2 linked regions of the Methylomagnum ishizawai genome follow. The protein of the gene in region 1 binds, or shares a complex with, the protein of each later gene. Links are inferred from orthologs where the notes say so. Each region holds a gene or a part of one and is shown in the gene's direction. Other genes may lie near its edges.

Region 1 (12,187 bases):
GGCTGACGACATAGCCCAAATCGCGATGCAAATAAGGTTCCAGCAGCCGCACCGGGCTGGCGTGGCGCAGGAGGTTGCGGGCCGCCAGCCGGCCTTTGCGGAGGGCGGTCTGGGCGCTCAAGGCGTTGGAACCCGGCGGGCGGTAACGCGAGCAATCCCCGGCGGTATAGAGGCGTTCCAACACCGCGCCGCCGCTCACGATCTGGCCGAACCGATTGGCCTCCCAGCGCTGGACCGGGTGATTGCCCAGGAACAACAGCGTCAGGTCTGAAGCCAATGCCAGCGGTTCGCCGGAAACGCTGGCGCGGAGTTTGAGGACGCCGTCGGCCTGCCCCTGGAAGAATTGGCCGGGGTGGTAATCGATGCCGAGATCAGCCAGGCGGGCCTGCACGTAACGGCCCAACTCGGGCCGGAATTGGCCGAGCGGGGCGGGGTTGGCGTCCACCAGCCGCAAACGGCAGGCGCTGCGCTGCCGCTGGAGGTAATGGGCGATCTCGAACAGGAATTGGATGCCGGTCGCGCCCGCGCCCACCACGGTCAGATAGCCGCTCCGGGTTTCGATGGCGTCGCGGTAGAGGTCGATCAAGCCGGAGCCGGTTTCGGCGCTGAAATCGTCCAGGTCCAGGGTTTCCGGGCTTTTTTCCAGCTTGGGGTAACTGCCGCCAGTGGCGATCAAGAGATAATCGAAGTCCAGCGCCCGGCCCGCGACCGTCAAGGCACGATCGGTATTCCATTGCAACAAGGCCAGTTCGTCGATAGGCAGCGCGGCCTGGACATGGCGGAAGCCGAAGCGTTGGCCCAAGGCGGCGAACGGCACCTGGAACTCGGCCAGCGGTCGGCGGAAGCTTTCATGGAGATGGGTGATTTTGAGATGGTGGGGGCGGGGGTCGATCAGGACGAGATCGGCGTCCGGGCGCTGTGTCCTGAGGGCCGATAAAGCTGCCAAGCCCGCATAGCCGCCGCCCGCGACCACGACCCGCAAGCGCCGCCTGCCTGGAATATAAAAAGGCATGAGCATGGTGATCCGTTCCGGTTTCGGCGTGGGTTGAGAATTCCGTTGCTGGGATAGACCGCCCGTGGTGGGGGAAAATTCAGCGTAAGCCCGGCCCGCTTTCTGAGATAATGCGCCCCCATGTCCGTCACCCGTCCATCGCATCGCCCCATGACCGGGACTCTCCCCGCCCTCGAAGCCCACCGACTCGAATGCCTGCGCGGCGATATCCCGCTGTTTTCGGGGCTGAGTTTCGGCGTCGCGCCCGGTCAGATCATGCAGGTCGAAGGGGCCAACGGCAGCGGTAAAACCAGCCTGCTCCGCATCCTGGCCGGGCTGAGTCCCCCGCACGAAGGCGAAGTGCGCTGGCGCGGCACCCGCATCGCCCACCGGCGCGCGGCCTTCTTGGCGGAAATCGGCTATCTCGGCCATCATCTGGGCTTGAAAGCCGAACTCTCGGTAGGCGAAAACCTGCGTTTCGCCTTCGCCCTGAACGGCTTGGACCTGGACCCGCAAAAACTGGAGCAAGCCCTGGACCAAGTGGGCCTCCTGGACCGGATGGATTTGCCGGTCCGCGCCCTCTCCGCCGGGCAGCGGCAGCGGGTGGCGCTGGCCCGGCTGGTGTCGTCCCCGGCGGCGTTGTGGATACTCGACGAACCGTTCACCGCGCTGGATGTCGGCGGCATCGCCCTAGTCCAGCGCCTGCTCGAACACCATGCCGCCCGCGGCGGCCTCGCGGTCCTCACTTCCCATCAAGCGGTCGAGCTACGCGGCGGCTTGGTCAAACTGACCTTGGCATGAACGAACTTCTCCGCGCCTTCCTGGCCCTGCTACAGCGGGATTTGCTCCTGGCGTTCCGGCACCGGGGTGAATTGGTCAATCCCTTGCTGTTCTTCATGATCGTGGTGACGCTGTTCCCTTTGGGCGTCAGCCCGGAGGAAGCCTTGCTGCGCAAAATCGCGCCGGGCGTGATCTGGATCGCGGCCCTGTTGGCGGCGCTGTTCTCGCTGGAAAACATGTTCCGCTCCGATTTCGACGACGGCGCTCTGGAGCAAATCGCCCTCAGCCCGCATCCCTTGGCGGTGCTGGTGCTGGCCAAGGTGTTGGCGCATTGGCTGGTGAGCGGCCTGCCCATGTTGCTGATGGCCCCGCTGTTGGCGCTGTTCCTGGCCCTGCCCACTCCGGCGGTTTACGCCCTGGAAATCACCCTCCTGGTCGGCACGCCGTTGTTGAGCTTGATCGGGGCCATCGGCGTGGCTTTGACAGTGGGCCTCAGGCGCGGCGGGGTGTTGCTGACCTTGTTGGTGCTGCCCTTGTATATCCCGGTCCTGATTTTCGCCACCAATGCCGTCGCCGCCGCCGCCGCCGGGATGCCGGTGGAGGGGCAGCTTTATTTCCTGGGCGCTTTGCTGGTCTTGGCGCTCACCCTTGCGCCGCTGGCGACCGCCGCCGCGCTGCGCATCAGCCTGAGTTGACACCATGTGGAACACTATCTGGTTGTTTTTCCATAAACTGGCCTCGCCCAAGCATTTCTACCGCATCTCCGGGAAACTCGTCCCCTGGTTGGGCGGCATCACCTTGATCTTCATGCTGGCGGGGCTTTATCTCGGCCTGTTCGTGGCCCCGCCCGATTACCAGCAGGGACAGAGCTATCGCATCATGTTCGTGCATGTGCCGAGCGCCTGGATGTCGATGTTCATCTATACCTTCATGGCGGTCCTGAGCGCCATCCACCTGATTTGGAACATCAAGCTGGCCGATGTGATGGTGCGCGGCTCGGCGGCCCTGGGGGCGTCGTTCACCTTCCTGGCCTTGGTGACGGGTTCCCTATGGGGCAAGCCGATGTGGGGGGCGTGGTGGGTATGGGATGCGCGGCTGACTTCGGAGCTGATCCTCCTGTTCTTGTACCTGGGTTATATCGCCCTGGTTTCGGCCATCGAGGAGCCGCGTTCGGCGGCGCGGGCCGGGGGGGTGTTGATCCTGGTCGGCGTGGTGAACATCCCGATCATCCATTATTCGGTGGAATGGTGGAACACCTTGCACCAAGGCCCGACCGTGACCAAATTTGACAAGCCCTCCATCCATCCCAGCATGTTGTGGCCCTTGTTGCTGATGGCGCTGGCGTTCCAGTTCTACTATTTCACGGTGGCGCTGATGCGGGCCAGGGCCGAGGTGCTGGACCGGGAGCGGCGCAGCGCCTGGGCGCAGGACGTGGTGGAAGGTGCATAAAAAAAACCCGGTGGGGCGAACCCACCGGGTTTTTTTAAATCTTTCGCGCGGGGCGAACGATTACTTCATGGCGCCTTTACGGAAGCCGCGGTCCAGCTTGTCGTTGATCGCCTGTTCAGCGCGTTGAGCGGCGGCAGCGGCCTTGTTGGCGGCGGCTTCAGCAGCTTGGGCGGAGGACAGCGCTTCGTCGGCGGTGCTCTTCACGGAGGAAATTTCAGCCTTCAAGCCATCAACCTGGGTTTGCAGGTTGGTGATGTCGGACTTGCTGGCGCAGCCCACGGTCAGGCCGGCAGACAACAAAACTGCGGTCAACTTGATTGCTTTCATCATTGCTTCTTTCCTTTTTATTGGATTGGAAAATTTTACGGGACATCGCCGCCCGATAAGGCGACGAATGCCACTCAAGTTTTAGTTTGCCGGGAATCCGGCGCTCTTGCCACCATTATTTTTGCACAACTTAGCCAATTTTCACCAGCATGGCCCCGGTCCGGCCCGGTACCAGGGCGCGACTTCGCTGGCATGTCCTGGATGGCGGTAGTGTGGCGGCTCGCCGGAAAGGCCGATAGGCCAAAGATTACGGGCGGATCAGGCCCTATTGGACGGGGATTCCGGCTCCGTGGCGTGAAGTCCGGCCTGAAGTTAGGTGGCCCATCGTCGCGGGCTGGGTAGCAGTTTATTTCTTGACATTCCCAGGAGATTGCGCCCTTCCGCGTGACATCCCGCCACCGGCCAGCCCGGATTGCCCGGCCCGTTTCCGCGGTAAACTATCCCGGTCGCTTCAGCCAGCTCATCAGGATTACCTCCATGCAGATCGAAACCCGCAAAACCACACCTTATTCGGATCAAAAGCCTGGTACTTCGGGCTTGCGCAAAAAGGTCAAAGTCTTTACGCAGGAGAACTATCTAGAGAACTTCGTGCAATCGGTGTTCGATACCCTGGGTGATGTCGCCGGCCAGACCCTGGTGCTGGGCGGCGACGGACGCTATTTCAACCGCCAGGCCGCACAGACCATCATTAAGATGGCGGCGGCCAATGGCGTGGGACGGTTGTTGGTGGGGCAGGGTGGCCTGCTCTCGACCCCGGCGGCGTCCTGCCTGATTCGCAAATACAAAGCCCATGGCGGTTTCGTGCTGTCGGCCAGCCATAACCCCGGCGGTCCCGACGAGGATTTCGGTATCAAGTACAACGGCATCAACGGCGGCCCGGCCCCGGAAAGCCTCACCAACGCCGTCTATGCCCGCAGCCAGGCCATCACCGAATACAAGATCGCCGCGATCCCCGACCTGGACCTCGATACCTTGGGCGAAACCGCACTCGACGGCATAACCGTGGCCGTGGTCGATCCGGTCGGCGACTATGCCCAGTTGATGGAGCACCTGTTCGATTTCAGCCTGATCAAATCGGCCCTGACCACCGGGGCCATCAGCCTGTGTTTCGACGCCATGCATGCGATCACCGGCCCCTACGCCAAGCGCATCCTGGAAGACCGCCTGGGCGCGATGCCCGGCTCCGTGATAAACGGCGTGCCCTTGGAAGATTTCGGTGGTGGCCATCCCGACCCCAATTTGGTCTATGCCCACGAATTGGCGGCGCTCATGTATGGTCCTGGTGCCCCGACCCTGGGCGCGGCCTCGGACGGCGACGGCGACCGCAACATGATCATGGGCAGCAAGTTCTTCGTGACGCCCAGCGACAGCGTGGCGGTGATGGCGGCCAACGCCCATCTGCTGCCGGGCTATAAATCCGGCCTGCGCGGCGTGGCCCGCTCCATGCCGACCAGCCAGGCCGTGGACCGGGTGGCGGCGGCGATGGGTATCGATTGCTACGAAACCCCGACCGGCTGGAAATTCTTCGGCAACCTGTTGGATGCCCGCAAGATCACCTTGTGCGGCGAGGAAAGCTTCGGCACCGGCTCCGACCATGTGCGCGAGAAGGACGGGCTGTGGGCGGTGCTGTTCTGGCTGAATTTGGTGGCGGTGCGCAAGCAATCGGTGGCCGATATCGTCAAGGAGCATTGGAAGAAGTTCGGGCGCGATTATTATTCCCGCCACGACTACGAAGGCATGGATTTGGCGGCGGGCGAAGGCGTCATGGCCCATCTGCGCGGGCAATTGCCGGACCTGCCGGGGCGGAGCTTTGGGGCTTATAAGGTCGCCTTCGCCGACGACTTCAGCTACACCGATCCGGTGGACGGCAGCGTCAGCGATAAGCAGGGTATCCGCATCGGCTTCGATAACGGCTCGCGCATGGTCTTCCGCCTGTCCGGCACCGGCACCGAGGGCGCGACCTTGCGTATCTACCTGGAACGCTATGAACGCGACCCGGCGCTGCACAATCAGGATACCCAGGTGTTCCTGGCGGATTTGATCGCCCTGGCCGAGCAATTGGGTGGTGTGAAGCAGCGTTCGGGGATGGTGGCGCCTACGGTCATCACCTGAAGCGCGGTCGGTTCGGATTGAAAAAAAGCCCGGCAGGTTGTTATGGCCCACCGGGCTTTTCCTTATCCACCGCTAAGCCGCCCTATCGCGATTTCTCCACCCACCGCTGCGCCATCCGCGCATAGTCCTCCAGGCCCAAGGTCTCCGCCCGCGCATTGGGGTCGATCCCCATGGCCTCGATCTCGCGTTCCTCGAACAAAGTCTTGACCGAGTTCCGCAAGGTCTTGCGGCGTTGGGAAAATGCCGTGGCGACCACTTTGCCCAGCACTTGGGGGTCCACTTCGACCGGCGGCGTCGCATGGGGCATCAGCCGCACGATGGCGGACACCACCTTGGGCCGGGGATGGAAGCTTTCCGGGGGGACTTCGAACAGTTTCTCGGCCCGACAGTGATAACCGGCCATGATGCTCAAGCGGCCATAGTCGGCGGAACCGGGCTCGGCGGCCAGCCGGTCCACCACCTCGTTTTGCAGCATGAAGTGCATATCGTGGATGCCCTCCACCTGCCCGAATAGATGGAACATCAAGGGCGTCGAGATGTTGTAGGGCAGGTTGCCGACCACACGCAACTTTTCGTTCCCTTCCCGCAGGCCGCGGAAATCGAAGCGCAGGGCGTCGGCGCTGTGGAGCCGGAACCTGGGATCGGCGGCGAATTTGCGGCGCAGCCCCTCGGCCAGGTCGCGGTCGATTTCCACGGCGTCCAGGCGGCGGCAATTCGGCAACAGGCTTTGGGTCATCGCGCCTTCGCCCGGTCCGATTTCGACCAGATGCTCCTCCAGGCCCGGCGCAATCGCCATGAGGATACGATGGACCACGGCGGTGTCGCGGAGGAAGTTCTGGCCGAAGCGCTTGCGGGGGATATGGCTCATCGAAGTCGAATAGCGTGGGGGATGGAAGGAGGATTCAGCGGCGGGCGGCCTGCATGGCGATGGCGGTGTCGAGGGCGGCTTCGAGGCTGCCGGCATCGGCCCGGCCACTCCCGGCCAGATCGAGCGCCGTGCCATGATCGACCGAGGTGCGGATGATGGGCAAGCCCAAGGTGATGTTCACCGCCCGGCCAAAGCCCAGGTGCTTCAGCACCGGCAAGCCCTGGTCGTGGTACATCGCTAGCACGGCGTCGGTTTCCGCCAAGTATTTCGGCAAGAACACGGTGTCGGCGGGCAGGGGACCGGACAAGTCCATGCCTTCCGCCCGCAATCGTGCCAGCACCGGCTCGATGGTGTCGATTTCCTCGCGGCCCAGGTGCCCGCCCTCGCCCGCATGGGGATTGAGGCCGCACACCAGGATGCGCGGCGCGGCGATGCCGAAATGGGTCCGCAAATCCCCGTGCAGCACCCGCAGCACGGTTTCCAGGCGGTCGCGGGTGATGGCGCGGCTGACCTCGCCCAGGGGTAGATGGGTGGTCGCCAAGGCCACGCGCAGCCCCGGCGCGGCCAGCATCATGACCGGCTCGCCGCCGGTGATGGCGGCGATGAATTCGGTATGGCCGGTGAAGCCGATCCCGGCTTGGTTGATGACACCCTTGTGGACCGGGCCGGTGATCAGCGCGTCGAAATGCCCGGCCAGACAGGCGCGGCTGCCGTGGTCGATGAGGTCCAGCACATGGGCGGCATTGGCGGGATCGAGCTGGCCGGGCACGACCGGGGCGGCGGTGGGGAACGGCCAGATATTGAGCGTGCCGGGCCGGTGGGTTTCCAATGCGCTATCCGGGCCGATGGTTTCCAGGCGCAAGGGCTGCCCGAGTTGCGCCGCCCGCGCCGCCAACACGCCGGGGTCGCCGACCACCGCGAGGGCGCAGGGCCACGCCTGTTGCGCCACGGCCACGCAGAGGTCGGGACCGATCCCGGCGGGTTCCCCGGCGCTGAGCAGGAGCCGCGGCCTCATCGCAGCGTCTCGGGGACGTAGGCACTGGGCGAAGTCTGATCGTCGAGCCGGATTTCGACATAGGCCTCGTCGCGGATGCGGCGCATCCACAATTCGGTTTCCTCCTCCACCTTGCGCTTGAAGATTTCGTCGCGGGCCTGTTTCTTGAGCAGTTCGCCGGTATCCTGGGATTCCTCGCGCCCCAAAACCTGGATCAAATGCCAGCCGAATTGGCTTTGCACCGGCTCGCTGATCTGGTTCACCGCAAGATGGTTCATAGCTTCTTCGAATTCCGCCACCAAGGCCCCCGGCTGCACCCAGCCCAGGTCGCCGCCCTTGACCGCCGAGCCTTTATCGTCGGAATGGCCGCGGGCCAGGGTGGCGAAATCGTCGCCGGCCTCGATGCGGGCGCGCAGTGCCAGCAGCTTGTTGCTGGCGTCCTCGTCGGTCAGCACCTCGTTGGTCCTGATGAGGATATGGCGTACATGGGTCTTGGTGATGTGTTCGCCGCCCGCGCCCTTGACACTCAACAGCTTGATGATATGGAAACCGCTGGGACTGCGGATCGGGTCGGCGATTTCGCCCTCGTGCATCTTGGGCACCTGCTCGGTGAACAGGCTGGGGAGCTGTCCCAGCTTGCGCCAGCCCAGTTCGCCGCCGTTCAGGGCTTCGCTGGAGTCCGAGGCGGTCATCGAGGCTTGCTTGAAGTCCAAGCCGCCGCGCAGGTCCTGGACCAGTTTCTCGGCCCGTTCCCGCGCCTTCTGCACCTCGGTGGGGGAAGCGGCCTGGGGGGTGGCGATGAGGATATGTCCCAGCAGGTATTCGCTGTCCTGCCCGGCGCTGGATTCGCCCCGCGCCGCCAGCCATTGTTCCACCTCGCGGTCGCTGATCTTGATCTGGCTGTTGACCTGGCTGGCCCTGAGGCGCTGGACCGTGATCTCGCCGCGGATTTGCTCGATGAAATCGGCGTATTCCACGCCCTCCTGGCGCAGCGAGCTACGCAGTTCGTCCGGGGTCATCTTGTTGCGCTGGGCGATTTGCTGCACGGCTTGGCGCAGGGTTTCGTCGTCCACCCGGATGCCCATCTTCTCGGCCAGATGGAGCTGGATTTTCTCGACGATGAGCCGTTCCAGCACCTGCCGGGCCAGGATCGAATCCGGCGGCAACCGGGTATCGCTACGGCTGGCCAGGTTGTGCTTGATCTCGGCGAGTTTCCTATCCAACTCGCTTTCCAGCACCACGTCGTCCTCCACCACCGCCACGATGCGGTCCAGGGAGGTATCGGCCCAGGCCGGGCCGGACAACCACCCCGCCCACAGGGCGAATCCTAGACCGCAGAGATATAGGATTATCGATCCGCGCTTGCATTGCATAAAGGGAGATACCGGAAAACTTGGGGATTAATAATTCTGGAGGATTTCATCGGGCATGCGATAGCCGCTGATCTGGTAGCGCATGAATTCGTCGATGGAATCGCCCAACGAGGCCAGCCCTTTCAATTCCAGCTGGACATAGACGCCATTATTGGCCTGGGTTTGCCCGGAGGAGGATTGGAAGTTATTGATATTGCGGTAGGCGATGAGGCTGAAACGCCAGCAGCAGGTTTCACGCTGGAAGCCCGCGAAGGTTTGCAGGGTCAAATTGTCCACGAGCGAATACTGCCAGCGCCCCAGGACATGCCAACCTTGGGCAACGGGTAGCCGCAGGGAAATATCGGTCAGGTCGATACAGGGGTTGGGATTGACATATTGGTCACTGCCGGTGCCCAAAAGACTGGGTTCACAGGTCAGTGTACTCTGGTTCCTGCGATAACGATAGGCGATATTGAGCAGGGTATTCTGCCGGTCGTTATATTGCAGGGCCGCGATGCCCCGGTCGATCTGGTTTTCATAAGGATTCCATTGTCCGCCGGTATGCACGCTCCAGTTTTCCGTCAGCATGGCGGAGAAGTCGGCGATCAGGTTGGAACTTTTCTGCGATTGGTAGGTCGAGGGTGCCCCCTGCAAAGTCACCCGCCGGTTCGAGAGGTAATAGGCGCTGCCCACGCTGGCCGTCAGCCGGTCCCGGCCTGTGGCCTGGTCGATGAACCGGGTGGTCAGGGCCAGGCTGAACTGGTTGGTGTCGCCGACCCGGTCGCCACCCGTGAAACGGTTTTCGCGGAACAACTGGTAGAAGGTGAAGTCGTAGGCCGAGGAATCGAAGGCCGGGGCGTCGGCCTGGTCGACATAGGGGATATAGTTGTAGAACAGCCGTGGTTCGAAGGACTGGGTCAAGGCTTTTCCTCCCAGGTCGAATTCTCGCTCGAAATACATTCCGCTATCGATGGAGGTGATCGGCACTGTGAAATTCACGGAATCCTTGGCCTGGGTATTGTTCGATTCCGCCCAATACTCGGGGCTTTGCAACCAATACTGGTTGTTCTGCAAGGTGAAGCTGGGGGTGATATAACCCGCCGCGCCCTGGAAGGGATAGAATATCTTGGGTTGCAGCCGGAGTCTTTGGCCGGTGGTACGGTCGATGCCGGAATTCTGGAAGCTATCCAGTTGGACCAGGCTTTGGAATTGCAGCCCGGTGTTGGCGATCCCGGTGCCGTAGTTGAACGCCAATTGCGGCAGGTGGAAATAGGGCCGGGCATTCTTGGCGACGGTGGGGTCGATGGTCTCGAAATAATCGATTTGGGTCCGCAGGGAATACGAATCCCCCTGGTAGAGCATATAGCCGACGCTGGGGATATTGCTGCGGTTGTTGATATTGAAGGTGGAGCCGAGTTGCCCGAGATAGGAATAATCCGAGACGTAGTTGGCGCTGACGTGGCTGCTGAGGTTTTGGCTGAACCGGGTGTCGTTCAATACCGTGGCCTGGCCGCGGGTGGTGCCGGTCAGGTCGTCGTGGGGCACGATATCCAGTTCCACCATGCCCCGCGTGGCTTCGGTGAGATAGCGGAACTGGTTCTTCAACTGGATGCCGCGGTTGGAGAAATAGCGGGGGATGAAGGTGTAATCGTAATTGGGTGCCAGGTTGAAATAATAGGGGACCGAGAAGTTGAAGCCGGAATAGCGGCTATAGCCCAGCGAAGGGACCAGCAGGCCGGATTGGCGGCGGTTGTCGGTGGGGAAGGTCATGTAGGGCGTGTAGAACACCGGCACGTCCTTGAACTCGAACCAGGCGTTCTGGGCCCGGCCCACGCCGGTTTCCTTGTTGATCTTGAGGTCCGAGGCGTGCATCAACCAATCGTGGTTGCCGTTCGGGCAGGTGGTGTAGGTGACGGTTTCGTAGCGCGACAAGGTGTCGCTGTCGAGATGGGTCAGGCGGGCCGCGCCGCGGGCCGGTACCTGGGGCAGCACGAATTGCGAGTTGCGGAACACGCCGCGGTCGGTATCGCTGTCCATGAAGCCGGTGTCGCTGGACAGGGCCAAGCCCTTTTGCATGATCAGCACATTGCCATGGGCGTTGAAGGCGTTGGTCTTCACGTCGCGGGTGGCGAAATCGGCCCAGAGTTTCTGGTCGGCCTGGACCATCTCGACGCCGCCGGCGAAATTGGCGATCTCGCCGTCCAACATCTCGAAATAATTGGACTGGATTTCCAGCGGAGCCTTGTCCCGCGCCAGTTTTTCCTCGGGAGTGAGCAGGAATTCGCTCATGGGCATGAGCCGTGCCCGGTTTGCGCACATGTTTTTCCAGGGATCGACCGGGAACTGGCTGACGATGCGTTCGAGCCGCCGTTCGTCCTCGCGGGTGAGGGTGGTGGCTTCGGCCCAGTTCTCGACCTGCCCGCTGGTGGCGTCCACCACGCGGGCCGCGCCGCGGGGGTCCGGGCCTTCCAGCGAGCAATCCCAGCCTTTGTCGGCGGCTTCCTCGGCCTGGGACGGCAAACAGGTCCAGCCGGGCTGGCGGGGTTTGCTGGCGGCTTGCTCGGCGAGCGGGGCGTTGGCCGGGGGCGCGGCCCGCAGGGCCAGGGGAATCCGTTTCAGGGCGGAAGGGACCGCTTGGGTGACCGGCGCGGGCGCGGTGGCGGGAACCGGGATGACCGCGCGGGCTGGCGCTGGGACCGGGGATTCGGGCGGATTCGGGGGTGGCGCGGCCACGGCGGGTGGCACCGTCGGGGCGGCGGGGGCGGCGCGGTGCGGCGTTTCCGCCTGGAGCGGAGCGGGTTCGGGTTGACTGGGGGCCGCTGTCGGGGGTTCGGGTTGGACGGGCGCGGCCGGGGCCATGGGTTCGTGGCGGAGCGGTTGTGGTTGGGCCTGTACCGGGGGGGGGCGGGCTGGCGCGGGGCGGGGGGCGATACGCTGGGCGGGGTTGTGGGGGCCGCATCGGTTCCGCCTTGCGGGAGGGGTGTTTTCTTTTTGGCGCCGCACACCCATTGGTTATCCGGGCCGGGGGCGCAGTTCCAATCCGCCGCCGCGGCCCAGGCGGACGGCGGTACCACGCCTAAACAAAGGGCCATCGCCAAGCGGCTGCGCGTGAGGTGAATCGGAAAAACCATGCTCTGCGGGAATAATGATCGCCGACGGATTCGCCGTGAGTAGTAGGCCACCCTGGCCGATCCGGGTCGGAGCGCGTGGGGTTCCTGGTTCGGAGTTATCGTCGGGATAGTCTTTATGGTGAAATATCCCGCTTGTTCCCGACAATTCTACCGTATCGTCGGTCCCCGTTAAGCTTTTTTCAT
Region 2 (11,999 bases), 4.0 Mb from region 1 along the record:
CGGCCCGGAAACCGTGGGCCTGTCCGTCACCGACAACTGGGGTACCCTGACCCCGGCGATCTTCCTCGACCATCTCACCCACACCCTGGCCGAGGGCGTCGAGGCCGGTGTCGGCGGCGCGGGCTTGTACCTGATGTGGCGTATGTCGGATTACTTGCAGGTGCGCGTCACCCCGCACCGCAGCACCCAGATCACCACGCTTTGGGACTTGAACAGGTCGCCGCAGATCGGCCTGCGTACCGGGTTCCAGTTCCTTTACCACAGCGAACACGATGAGGTCGTCAGCCATGACGCTAGCAGATTTACTTTCCATTAATCCCTTGCCTGCCAGCGAAGCGGGACTGCGTTGCTACGAGCTGATCGGTTCGGTGGACGCCCATTCGGCCCCCGCGCTCAACCAATTGCGCGGGGTCGAATCCAGCACCCGCGTGAAGCTGGATTTCATCAAGGTGGAGCGGGTCAATTCGATGGGCTTGTCCCTGCTCTTGAAGCTGTTCGAGGAATGGGAGAAGCGCGGCATCAAGATCGAGGTGGAAAATCCCAACCGCATGGTGGCGATGCTGTTCAAGATCACGGGGCTGGGCCGATTCCTGACTGCCGACGTGAAGCTGCCGTCCGAGCGTAGCGGCGGTGCCCAGCCCTCGGTGGTGAGTTCGGTGCGGGCGGCGGCCAAACCCGCCGAGGCCGCGCCCGCCGGCGGCAAGCTGAATTTCGTCGCCAGCCTGCAAGTGGGCGCGCAGTTGAGCGGCTGGTATCTGCTGAACACCTATCTGCAACGGCGCTTGCAGCGGGCGATCCATTTCGAGCAATTGCCCGCCGGGCGCGAACTGGGCCAGGAGGTGGTGGATTTGCTGTTCGCCAAGCCGTTCGAGGCATGCGCGATGATGCAGAAGCGGGGTTTCATCCCGCTGCTGCGTCCGGTCGGCGAGGCCGATGAGGTGGTGATCGTGATGCGGGCCGACGATCCCAGGACGTTGGCCGATCTGCCCGAAGCGCAGGCGGTGACGGCTTCGCAGGGGAGTTTCGTCTATGTACTGGGGCGGTTCTTGTGCGACGAGAACGGATTGGATTCCTCGCGCTTCCAGCAGCATTTCGCGGGCAACGAGATCAAGGCGCTGCAAATGCTGCTGAAGCAGCAGGCGGACGTGTTGTTCATGCTCAAGAAAACCTATTACGGGCTGTCCGGGCTGACCCGCGGCAATACCCGCGTGGTGGACGAGAGCGATACCCAGTTCGCTTTCCATTTGCTGTGTATCGATCCGGCCATCGCGGCGCAGAAGGACGACATTACCCAGACCTTCCTGAATATGGCGGAGGACGACCAGGGTCGGCAAATCCTCAAGGATATCCAGTTGGAGGGCTGGTGCGTGCCGCAGGAGGGGGAATTGGGAATGTTGATGCGGTTGTATGAGCGGTATTCGGAGTAGGGGAATATAGGCTTTGGCGGGGTTGCTATATAAAATACTGGCCCCGCCTTTTTATTTATACTACGCATAAACGCTATAAATATCTGCTCAAACCATAACCCGCGCAGTGCCTTTCAAACCGATATATATGAGAATCCCGGCCATCTAGCGCACTCCATGCCCATCAAAACAAGACTGGAATGGCTGGATGGGCTGAGGGGATGGGCCTGTATCGTGGTGTTTCTACACCACTTGGTGGGCGCTTTCCTGCTCGAATATCTACCGGAATACAAAGGCCCATGGAACTCGTTCATCACCGACGGTGGCCTCGCGGTATCTGTCTTTTTCGTGATTTCCGGTTTCGCCTTGAGCGTGAAAGGGGTTTATGGGGAGGGCGGCAGTCTGCTCGTGGCCACCACATCGAGATATTTCAGGCTGGCCATCCCGGTATTCGCTGTCTCCCTGATCGCGTTTTTGCTGATGAAGGCGCATTTGATCTTCAACAAAGACGCGGCCCGATATTTGGCCGATCTAATGCGGTGGGATGCCCGTACCTATAATTGGATCGGCGACCACTTCCACACCCAACCAAACTTCGGCGGGATGCTGACGTTTGCCTTCTACGAGTGCTTTTTCGAATATCAGCCGAAAACCAGCTATAACTCAAGTTTATGGACCATGCAGACTGAACTGCTCGGTTCATATATGCTCTATGCGTTCATCGCCATCTATAGAAGCCATGGCAAAGCCAACTGGCTTGTCGCGCTTATTCTATTGGTTTTCTTCTACCTGAAAAATCAAAAGCTAGCCTGTTTCTGGCTGGGCTATATCCTATGCGAACTCAATAAATCGCACTTCGATAAGCGCGACTTTACTTCCGTCGGGTCCGAGGTATTGGCATTCGCGATCATCGCCACCGATGGGTATATATCGACTTGGCATAGGGGGTTCGAGAACCACCCGAAAGTGATGTGCCTCATGGCGGCGAGTATCGTGCTGGCGGTGGCTTTATCCCCACGCCTCAAAGCGCTGCTTTCCTCCGGCCTTTCGCTTTTCCTGGGGAAAATATCGTTCCCCCTCTATCTGATACAGATCGTTGTCATATGCTCATGGTCGTCCTTTTTGTTGATCGCATTGCCGGGATTGGGCCTGGGAAAAGCCATAACGGCGGGTATGATATTGGTCACGACCGCCATGATATGCTTGGTCATCAGCCGGTATCTGCTTGCGGTGGAAACAATGAGCATGAGGCTCTCCAAAGCCATCGCTTTGAAATTACTTCCATAACCGTGGCGGATGCAGTCGCCCGCGTGATCCGGGCCGGGCAAAGCTACCTATCTTTATGATCACCGATCTGCCCGCCGACATTCCCGCCACCACCATCGCCGACCTTTACCGCCGAAGGTGGACCCTGGAAACCGCGTTCCAACACGTCGAAAGGCATTTCAATTCCGAGATCGAAACCCTGGCCTATCCCAAGGCCGCCCTGTTCGGATTCGCCCTGGCCCTGGTGGCCTATAACATTTCCTCGGTGATGATCTCGGCGCTGGATTGCGTCCACCCAAAGCCGGTATCCAAGGATGTTTCCGGGTATTACATTGCCCACGAGATCGCCGCCACCTTCCTCGCCCTCGTCCAGCTGGGCGAGGCCTTGGATTGGGTATCCGTCGCCGCCCGCACCCCGTCCGGGTTCGCCGCCTGGCTGCGCGAAACCGCCCGCAACGTCAATCTCCGCGCCCTGAGGAAGCATTCGAGGGGTCCCAAACAGCCAAAATCCAAGCCCCCCTACGATCCAAAGCAGCCCCATGTCTCGACTTATCAATTGCTTACGGGTAAGAAGTAGTCACTTTGAAAGGGCTGGCCCATGAACCACGCCATAACCCCGGCGATTTTTCAAGCTTATCGGCTTTCTTTGAAAAAATTGAAAAAGCGCTCATCCTCGCGCTCGTATTTGTTCACGAGATGGCGCAAAGTCGGCCTGTTGCGGGATTCGGAGAGCTTGCCCTCCAGCGAACCCAGCCGCTCCATGATGTCGCCGTAAAACTTCTCGGTTTCCCTGGATCGGAATAAACTTGAACCACGCCGTGCGGCATGGACGATACAGGAAATATCCAGCAGGGTTCTTAATGCCCGGTAATTTGGAGTTTGTAGATACCGCTCGCAACTGATATGCATATCCGCCACATGGTCGGGAACCTTTTTCCTGATCTTCCGCCTCTCTTTCATGAATTGGATTTCATAGCCACCACCCCTGACGCTCCAATCCCTGGTTTGAATATCATTTATGATATCCACGAAGAAATCATCCGCCTCTTCCCGGAACCCGGAATCGGCATGGAGCGCCGCCAAATTTTTGCCAATATCGATGGCCGCCTCGAAGTCGGGCGAGACTCCCCCCAAGGCGCTTAAACCCTCATAGCGTGCGCTGATCTCGCCGGAGCGGTTGTGGACGATCCTCTCCAAGGAGCGTTGAATCTCCAAGCGGATCGCGGCTTGGTTCTGGTGGCAGAACGCGAAGAAATCCGGGTCCGGTGCCACCGCCTCCTTGAGGGCGCGTTTGTTTTCGATGATTTTGTCGCGGATACGTTGTTGCAGGGCGGGATTCTCGCCGGGGTCCGAGGCGCGCTCGGCGATGCCCGAATAAACCGTGTCGTCCGTGAATATCAGTTTGGCGATGGCCCAATATTTCCCATCCTCGCATATATCGTACTTATCGTGGATCCCATCGTAAAAACTCAGGAGCCTGCCATCGAAGATCGGCAAGGTACTCGGCAAATAATTCAATTCTTTGATGCAGTCTTTGTCGATATAGCCGGATAAAAAATGCGTCAGCGCCCGGTCTATGAATTCGGGGACCAGTACATATTTGCGCTTGGTAGTATAGATGGATTTCCTATTATCCTTGGTCCGTTTGTCGATGCCCCGCTCGTCGAGGTCGGCGTCGGACGGGGCCGGGAAATATTTCACCGGCGCGAACGAGAGTTTCTTGGCGGCGGCGATGCGCATGGAATTGAGGGATTGCCCGTGGTCGATCTTGATGAATTCCAGATAGGTTTCCACCTCCGATTCACGCACTTCCCCATTTTCGTCCGCAGGGATCGCAAGCCCATAGTTTTGGTCCGAGAGGTCGTTTTCTTCCAGCATGATGGAAGAGAACAAAACCAGCATGAAACCCCGCTGCCCTTGAATGAAAGCTTCCTTGAACGCCATGGCCTTCGCCTGGTGTTTGGCGCGGTCGAGGATATCTCGCACCGAGCGGTATGGAACGAACTCCGACAGGATATTATTGCCGTCGCCGGTCCTGATCTTGGGCTGGAGGGGGCCGATCAAATAACGGTAGATTTCACCGGTAATGCATTCAATAAGCACCTCCTGGCGGCTCGATAGGGTTTTTTTCACCCATTTTTTGGACTCTCCGCCCCGCAAAGGGTTCTTACGGGGAATCGCGCCGAGTTGGGTGGGATTGGCGCTGGCCGTGGTTTCTCCTTCCCGGGCTTTGAAGGCGCTAAAATCCTTATGACCTTTTCCAAGCAAGGGATTTTTATTCTTACACATGGCAATGATCTCGGTTGGCTGAAACGGCATCCGAATCAATATAATACAAATTCAGCGATAGGCATGAGCCGTTCGGGCACGCTGCCCTTCAAGCCGCAAAATCCGGTCTCAGCGGCGCTGTTTGCGGGGACCGATTTAAGTAGGCTATCGCCATCGCTTTCACATGCCGCCAGGAGCAACCCCCCATGTCCGAACACAATGGCCACGGCTTCGAGAAAGGCCGCTTGCAATCCCTGAGCGATGGCGTGTTCGCCATCGTGATGACCCTCCTCGTGCTGGAAATCATCGCCGACGAGGTCACGGGGGCCGGTTCCGCCGCCGAACTCCACAAGGCGCTGCTGGAACTCTGGCCCAAGGTGCTGAGCTACGCCATCAGCTTCGCGGTGGCGGCGGTGTTCTGGATCGACCAGCACGCCGATCTCCACCACCTGACCCACACCGACAACCGCTTCCTGTGGATCAATATCTGCTTCCTGTTCTGGATTTCGCTGCTGCCGTTCTCCGCCGCCATGCTTGGCGAGCATCATCAATACGCCGTGGCCAGCATCATCTACGGTTGTAATATGATCCTGGCCTCGCTGACCCTGCACGCCAGTTGGCTCTACGCCGTCCGCAACCACCGGCTGGTCAAACCCGACCTCGGTCCCGAGGTCATCCGCCAGGCCAACCGCCGCTTGCTGGTCGGGCCGCCGTTCTATGCCCTGGGCATAGCCATCGCCTTCCACAGCCCCCATGCCAGCTATCTGGTGTATGTGCTAATGGCGGTCCTATACGTGGTGGCGGGACTCGTACCCATCCGGTGGCGGACCCGGATGCTGGGCGCGGCGGACGGCGGATGAGCGGGACCGGGCCGGTGCGGCGTCGGGATTTCCGCCAGGGCATTTCCACGCCATTGGTAGGGTGGGCATGTATTCCGTGTCCGCCGGGATAGCCCAAAAATGGTGGGCATGGGGATATGCCCACGGCTGGGCGTAAACCCAAACCAAAAATGCTCTAGCCTTAGCCTATGAACCAACACCCAGGGGACATCCATGGATATTTCGGGTCTTTCCGATTCGGGCTTGATGGGCTTGGCCCAGGCCATGAACGACAGCAAGCTGCAAGAGAAGATCGGCGCTTCGGTGATGAAGATGGCCCACGACCAAGCCAAGCAAGAGGGGCAGGACGCGCTCCAACTCATCGCCTCGGCCACGCCCTCCGGGTCGCTCGGCCATCACCTCGATGTCTGGGCTTGAGTCTGGGGGCGGGGGGCGGGCTGTTCGGGTTGGGTCCGCCCTGGCGCGGAAGGGGCCGGGCGTCCCTGCCCGGTGCTGGGTTTACGCGGCTCTGGCCGTCCTGCTCGTCCCATAGCGGGCGATCAGCCGTTCCAGCCGTGCCGGGTCGCGCAGGCAGGCGTTGAATTCGCTATCGAGGCATTGCTCGTAATGGCGGATCAACACGCTGTCGGTGGGGCGGGGCGGGGCGACCGATTTCAGCATATGCAGGACGTGGTGCAGGAAATGCCTGCGGAGTACGGAATCCTGGGGAATCAGCGGCGGGCGCGGTGCCTGGGCGGCGGCGGGCGTCTCGACCGGCGTCGGCGTCTCGACGGCGGTGGCGGTCGGCGCGACCGGGGCCGGAGGCGCGGCCACGGCCAGCGCCGCGATCCGGGCCGCGTAATCGGCCCGCAGCTTGAGCAGGCTGGCTTCGTCGCGCAGGCAGGCGTCGATGCGGCTCTGGACCAATTGCCCATAATGGCGGATCAGGACGCTATCGCCGGGGCGGGGACCGGCGACGGTCTGCGCCATCAGGGCCGTGTGCTGCATGAAGTGGCGGCGTAACACCGAATCTTCCGGCACCCAGGCCGGGCGCGGGGTGCGGACGGGTGGGGCGGCGACTGGCGCGGTTTCGGCTGGGATTGGAGCGGCGGTGGTAGCAACAAGGGGTTCCTCGACCGGCGTCGGCGCTTCGATAACGGTGGCGGTCGGCGCGACCGGGGTCGGAGGCGCGGTCACGGCCAGCGCCGCGATCCGGGCCGCGTAATCGGCCCGCAGCTTGAGCAGGCTGGCTTCGTCGCGCAGGCAGGCGTCGATGCGGCTCTGGACCAATTGCCCATGATGGCGGATCAGGACGCTATCGCCGGGGCGGGGACCGGCGACGGTCTGCGCCATCAGGGCCGTGTGCTGCATGAAATGGCGGCGCAGCACCGAATCCTCCGGCACCCAGGCCGGGCGCGGTGCCACAGTTGGTACGGCGGCGACCGGCACCACCGCCACGGCGGGAGGCTCGGCCACTTGCGCTGCGGCGGGAACGGGTTCGCTGGCCGGTGGCGGCGGTTCGGCGGTGCGGAGTTGGGAGGTGGTTGCCGGGGTTTCCGAGGCGGGTTCGGCCTGGGTTTGGAGCCGGGGCGGAATATCGGGGCGTGGCTGGTCCACCGCGTGGTGACGGGTGGATTGGGGGGACCATGCAAACTTGTATAGGAAATAAACCAGCGCTAGGACTAATAAAACGGCTATGGCGGTTAGCATATAATCATTATTAGGTGGTTGTTGTAAGGGCGGAATCCCGCAGGAGTAAAGCCAATGTTTGGCGGCAGCGGGGCTGGGACGTCTTGCCAGCGGCCCGTTTCCGGTGGTTACGGAGGGTTTCGATCAATTGGGTCCGGCATATTGGTGGTCCGATAGGTTTGGTCGTCGCCGTCCATAAACGCCTTTGTTTGAAACCCCGGCGCACGGGGTTTGCTTGGGTCGGAAGACACCCTGGATAAAAGGTCGCCAGGGTGGTTTCATCGCTATTATCTTGGGCACCCGGCCTGGGCTTGAGAGAGTGCCAAAGAGCCGATGATCTTGCAACTCTTTTCTAGCCGTGCCGGGCGGGGCGGTGGGGCCGGTTTCCATTGCGCAATCAATGCTTTAGGGCCAGGATGACCTTGAAGCCCTCGGCTTCCGCCAGGGTGGCCGCCCGCGCTCCCAGGGCTTCGATTTCCGGCTCATAGGGCAGATGCCGGTTGGCGACCAGGAACAAGCGCCCGCCCGGTTTGAGCGCCGCGAGGCCCGCCCGCACGAAGGCCCGGCCCAGCGCCGACAGCGCCGCCCGTCCCGTGTGGAACGGCGGGTTCGTCACCACGAAATCCAAGCGCGACACCGGCAAGCCCAGGGTCACGTCGGCCCAATGGAATTGCGCTGCCGGGTGTCCTTCCAGGTTGCGGCGGGCGGCGTCCAGCGCCTTGTGTTCGGATTCGAACAGGTGCAGTTCGGCGATCTGGCGCGGGCGGGCCAGGATTTCCCGGCTCAGATAGCCATAGCCCGCGCCCAGATCGGCCCCGCGCCCGGCCAGATCGTCCGGCAGGTGGCGGGCCAGGAGGCGCGAACCCAGGTCCAGCGCCTTCCAACTGAACAGGCCGGGGCGGCTCATCAAGCCGGTATCCGCGATGCCGTGCCAATCCCCGCCTTGCAACCATGTTTCCAACAGGCCGCGATCCAGCTTGGCCGGGTCTTTGCGGGCCAGGAACACCCGGCATTTGTGCTTGCTATAGGTTTCGACGCCGCCCATCAACTCGGCACAACGGCGTTCCAGCGAGGGCGCGCCCAGGTCGTTGGCGGCGCTGACGATCAAGCTGCCGCCTTCGTCCAGCAGCGCGGCGGCGCGGGCGTAGTGGTGGAGGACTTCTTCCTTGTGCTTGGTGGCGAACACGAGGCAGAGGGAGGCGGGGGAGGCGGGTTCGTCGGTGCGGACTTCGAGCCCGAGCCGGGCCAGGGCGTCGGCACCGGGCTTGTCGGTTTGGTAATAATGGACGGGGCGCGGTGGGAGCGCGTCCAGATAAGCGCCGGGCAGGGCGCGGAACACGGCGGCGGGACCGCCGCCCGCCAGGATGCCGGGATGGCGGGCGATGAAACTGTCGAGCGCGGCGGCGCGGGGATCGTGCGGGGAAGCCATGGGATACGGGTACTCGGGCGATGGGGGATGACAGGGGTTTTTCCGGTATTCTGACAGGCCATCCTGTGCCGACGCCATCCAAATTCCATTGCCAAGGAGCCTAGCCCCATGTCCAGTCCGATCCGCCTGCCGTATTTCGATGCTTTGCTCAAGCTGTTGGACGAGGGGCATCCCGTCCTGGAACAAGTGTTCGGCCGCCATGTGCATTGGGGCTATTGGCCCGAACCTAAGGCCGCGACCGGCACGCCGGAAGATTTCGCGGTAGCCGCCGAAGCTTTGTCGCGGTTGGTGTATCAGGCGGCGGGCGTGACCGATGGCATGAAGGTGTTGGATGCGGGTTGCGGCTTCGGCGGCACCACGGCCAGCTTGAACGCCAATTTCGAACGCATGGCCCTGGCCGGGCTGAATATCGATCCGCGCCAACTCGAAAGGGCCGGGAGCCGCATCGTGGCCCGGCCCGGCAACACGCTGGAATGGATCGAGGGCGATGCTTGCGCCCTGCCGTTCGAGGATGCCAGTTTGGATGCGGTGCTGGCGGTGGAGTGTATTTTCCACTTCCCGAGCCGGGAACGATTCTTCCGGGAGGCTTTCCGGGTGTTGAAGCCGGGCGGACGGCTGGCCTTGTCGGATTTCCTGCCGACGGCGGGTTTGAAGCCGTTCATGGGCTTGGCGGGGATGTGGCCCGCGACCTTGGGGTTTTATGGGCGTTGCGATTTCCGCCATGGATTGGAGGATTACCGCCGGTTGGCGCAAGGAACCGGGTTCGCCGTAAGCGTGGAGCGGGATATTACCGGGGAGACCCTGCCGACCTACGATTTCATCCGCAAGCTGGCCAAAGAGTTCACCCTGCCCAGCGTGTCGGCGGCGGCGGAGACTTTGTTCGCCGAATGGGCCAGCCGCTTGGGGGTATTGCGGTATGCGGTGCTGGGGTTCGAGAAGGCGGGTGGATAAGCCGCTCCAACGGGCGGTGGGATGTTCCGCCGTGCCGCATCCCGCTGCGGGACACCCAGCATTTCACAGCCAAACCCCCGCCGAACCGCTAGAATATCCCGCCTCGCATCCCAGCCCCCGATGGGGCGGCTCCCCAAGCGTTCCGCGCCGGTCCCTCCTTCCATCCACATCCGCTATCGCAATGAACTGGAACGAATTCTTCTCCATGGGCGGCTACGCCCTCTATGTCTGGACCTCCTATGGCCTAATGGCCGTGATCCTGGTCCTCAATCTGCTGGCACCCCTCAAACGCCATGCCGAGGTGCTGAAAACCATCGCCCGCCGCCTGAAACAAGAAGCGCAACGGAGGCCGTCATGATGACCCCGCGCCAAAAACGCATGACCGTGGTGGGGCTGATCCTGGTGGGCGTCAGCGTCGCCGCCTTCCTGGCCCTGACCGCGTTCCAGAAGAACCTCTTGTATTTCTACACGCCCAGCCAGGTCGCCGCCGGGGAAGCGCCGAAGGGCTATCCGTTCCGGGTCGGCGGGCTGGTGGTGCCGGGCACGGTGCAGCGCGAGGCCAACGGCACTACCGTCCATTTCACCCTCAGCGACGGTGGCCCGGCCACGGTGCAGGTGGTCTACACCGGCATCCTGCCGGATTTGTTCCGTGAAGGGCAGGGCATCATCTCCATCGGCCAGCTCAACCCGGCGGGCGTGTTCGAGGCCGGCGAAGTCCTCGCCAAGCACGACGAGAACTATATGCCGCCCGAAGTCGCCGATTCCCTCAAACACAACGGCCAAGCGCCCATCGACTACTCAGGGTGGAAGAAATGAGCCCCGAACTCGGACATCTGGCTTTGATCCTGGCCTTGCTGACCGCGCTGATGCAAGCGACCTATCCCTTGCTGGGCGCGGCGCGGCGCATTCCCGCCTGGATGGCGGTCGGACCCGCCGCCGGGAGGGCGCAATTCCTGTTCCTGGCGGTGTCGTTCGGCTGTCTGGTGGCGGCATTCGTCAACCATGATTTTTCGGTCCTGTACGTGGCCCAGCATTCCAATAGCAGCCTGCCCTTGTATTACCGCATCTCGGCCACCTGGGGGGCGCACGAAGGCTCCATGCTGTTGTGGGCCTTGATCCTGGGCTTGTGGACGGTGATGGTGACGGGGTTCAGCCGGGGCTTGTCGCTGGAATTCCAGGCGCGGGTTTTGGGCGTGATGGGGCTGGTGAGCGTCGGGATTTTGCTGTTCATCCTGCTGACCTCGAATCCATTCGAGCGCATCGTCCCGGCCCCCGCCGACGGCAACGACCTCAATCCCTTGTTGCAAGATTTCGGTATGACCATCCATCCGCCCATGCTGTACATGGGCTATGTGGGTTTGTCGGTGGCGTTCGCCTTCGCCATTGCGGCCTTGCTGGGCGGCTCGCTAGATTCGGCCTGGGCGCGGTGGTCGCGGCCCTGGACCTTGATCGCCTGGGTGTTCCTGACGGCGGGTATCGTGCTGGGTTCGTGGTGGGCGTATTACGAACTGGGTTGGGGCGGTTGGTGGTTCTGGGACCCGGTGGAAAACGCTTCGTTCATGCCTTGGCTGGTGGCGACGGCCTTGCTGCATTCCCTGGCCGTGACCGAGAAGCGCGGCGCGTTCAAAGCCTGGACGGTATTGCTGGCGATCTTCGCCTTTTCCTTGAGTTTGCTGGGGACGTTCCTGGTGCGCTCGGGTGTGCTGACTTCGGTCCATGCCTTTGCCTCCGATCCGGCGCGGGGCTTGTTCATCCTGGTGTTGCTGGCCCTGGTGGTAGGCGGTTCCTTGCTGTTGTACGGGTTACGCGCCCCGGCTATCCGCGATACCGCCCAATTCGGCTTCGTCTCCAAGGAAAACCTCTTATTGCTGAACAATATCCTGTTGGTCACGGCCAGCGCCAGCATCCTGCTCGGGACGTTGTATCCCTTGCTGCTGGACGCCTTGAAGCTGGGCAAGATTTCGGTGGGTTCGCCCTATTTCGCTAGCGTGTTCGCGCCCTTGATGACCCCGATTTGCCTGCTGGCCGGGATCGGGCCGATGCTGGCCTGGCGCGAGGCGCAGCTCGGCAAGCTATTGTTCCGGGTACGCTATCTGGCCTTGGCGAGTTTGCTGCTCGGGATCGTCGCTACCGCCGTGTTCTGGGATATCGCCGATATCAAGGCGCTGGCGG

What was found.
Region 2: the proteins of ccmB (region 1) and ccmE are in contact, whole or in part, in a solved structure (PDB 8CE8), measured with the Escherichia coli proteins. The link is inferred for Methylomagnum ishizawai from one-to-one orthologs.

The regions. Positions count from the first base shown.
Region 1 is NZ_FXAM01000001.1:4,580,782-4,592,968, reverse strand. Bases 678-3,627 are described here. They hold ccmB (heme exporter protein CcmB), read left to right. Parts: upstream 678-1,788; coding sequence 1,789-2,466; downstream 2,467-3,627. Other genes in these bases: B9N93_RS20650 (Lpp/OprI family alanine-zipper lipoprotein), read right to left, coding at 3,281-3,550; B9N93_RS20655 (heme ABC transporter permease), read left to right, coding at 2,471-3,220; ccmA (cytochrome c biogenesis heme-transporting ATPase CcmA), read left to right, coding at 1,163-1,792; B9N93_RS20670 (NAD(P)/FAD-dependent oxidoreductase), read right to left, coding at 678-1,018. Outside these bases: more of B9N93_RS20670, read right to left, coding at 1-677; B9N93_RS20645 (alpha-D-glucose phosphate-specific phosphoglucomutase), read left to right, coding at 4,025-5,659; 16S rRNA (adenine(1518)-N(6)/adenine(1519)-N(6))-dimethyltransferase RsmA, read right to left, coding at 5,742-6,527; 4-hydroxythreonine-4-phosphate dehydrogenase PdxA, read right to left, coding at 6,562-7,542; B9N93_RS20630 (peptidylprolyl isomerase), read right to left, coding at 7,539-8,894; LPS assembly protein LptD, read right to left, coding at 8,922-11,732. UniProt on the Escherichia coli protein: Required for the export of heme to the periplasm for the biogenesis of c-type cytochromes.
Region 2 is NZ_FXAM01000001.1:542,828-554,826, forward strand. What follows is about bases 9,151-11,912. They hold ccmE (cytochrome c maturation protein CcmE), read left to right. Parts: upstream 9,151-10,181; coding sequence 10,182-10,643; downstream 10,644-11,912. Other genes in these bases: B9N93_RS02360 (class I SAM-dependent methyltransferase), read left to right, coding at 9,151-9,827; ccmD (heme exporter protein CcmD), read left to right, coding at 10,009-10,185; B9N93_RS02375 (heme lyase CcmF/NrfE family subunit), read left to right, coding at 10,640-11,912. Also shown: B9N93_RS02315 (SpoIIE family protein phosphatase), read left to right, coding at 1-316; B9N93_RS02320 (PhnD/SsuA/transferrin family substrate-binding protein), read left to right, coding at 288-1,427; B9N93_RS02325 (acyltransferase family protein), read left to right, coding at 1,584-2,693; B9N93_RS02330 (transposase), read left to right, coding at 2,749-3,249; B9N93_RS02335 (hypothetical protein), read right to left, coding at 3,306-4,961; B9N93_RS02340 (TMEM175 family protein), read left to right, coding at 5,147-5,800; B9N93_RS02345 (YjfB family protein), read left to right, coding at 5,993-6,196; B9N93_RS02350 (hypothetical protein), read right to left, coding at 6,278-7,375; B9N93_RS02355 (class I SAM-dependent methyltransferase), read right to left, coding at 7,845-8,876; more of B9N93_RS02360, read left to right, coding at 8,985-9,150; more of B9N93_RS02375, read left to right, coding at 11,913-11,999. UniProt on the Escherichia coli protein: Heme chaperone required for the biogenesis of c-type cytochromes. Transiently binds heme delivered by CcmC and transfers the heme to apo-cytochromes in a process facilitated by CcmF and CcmH.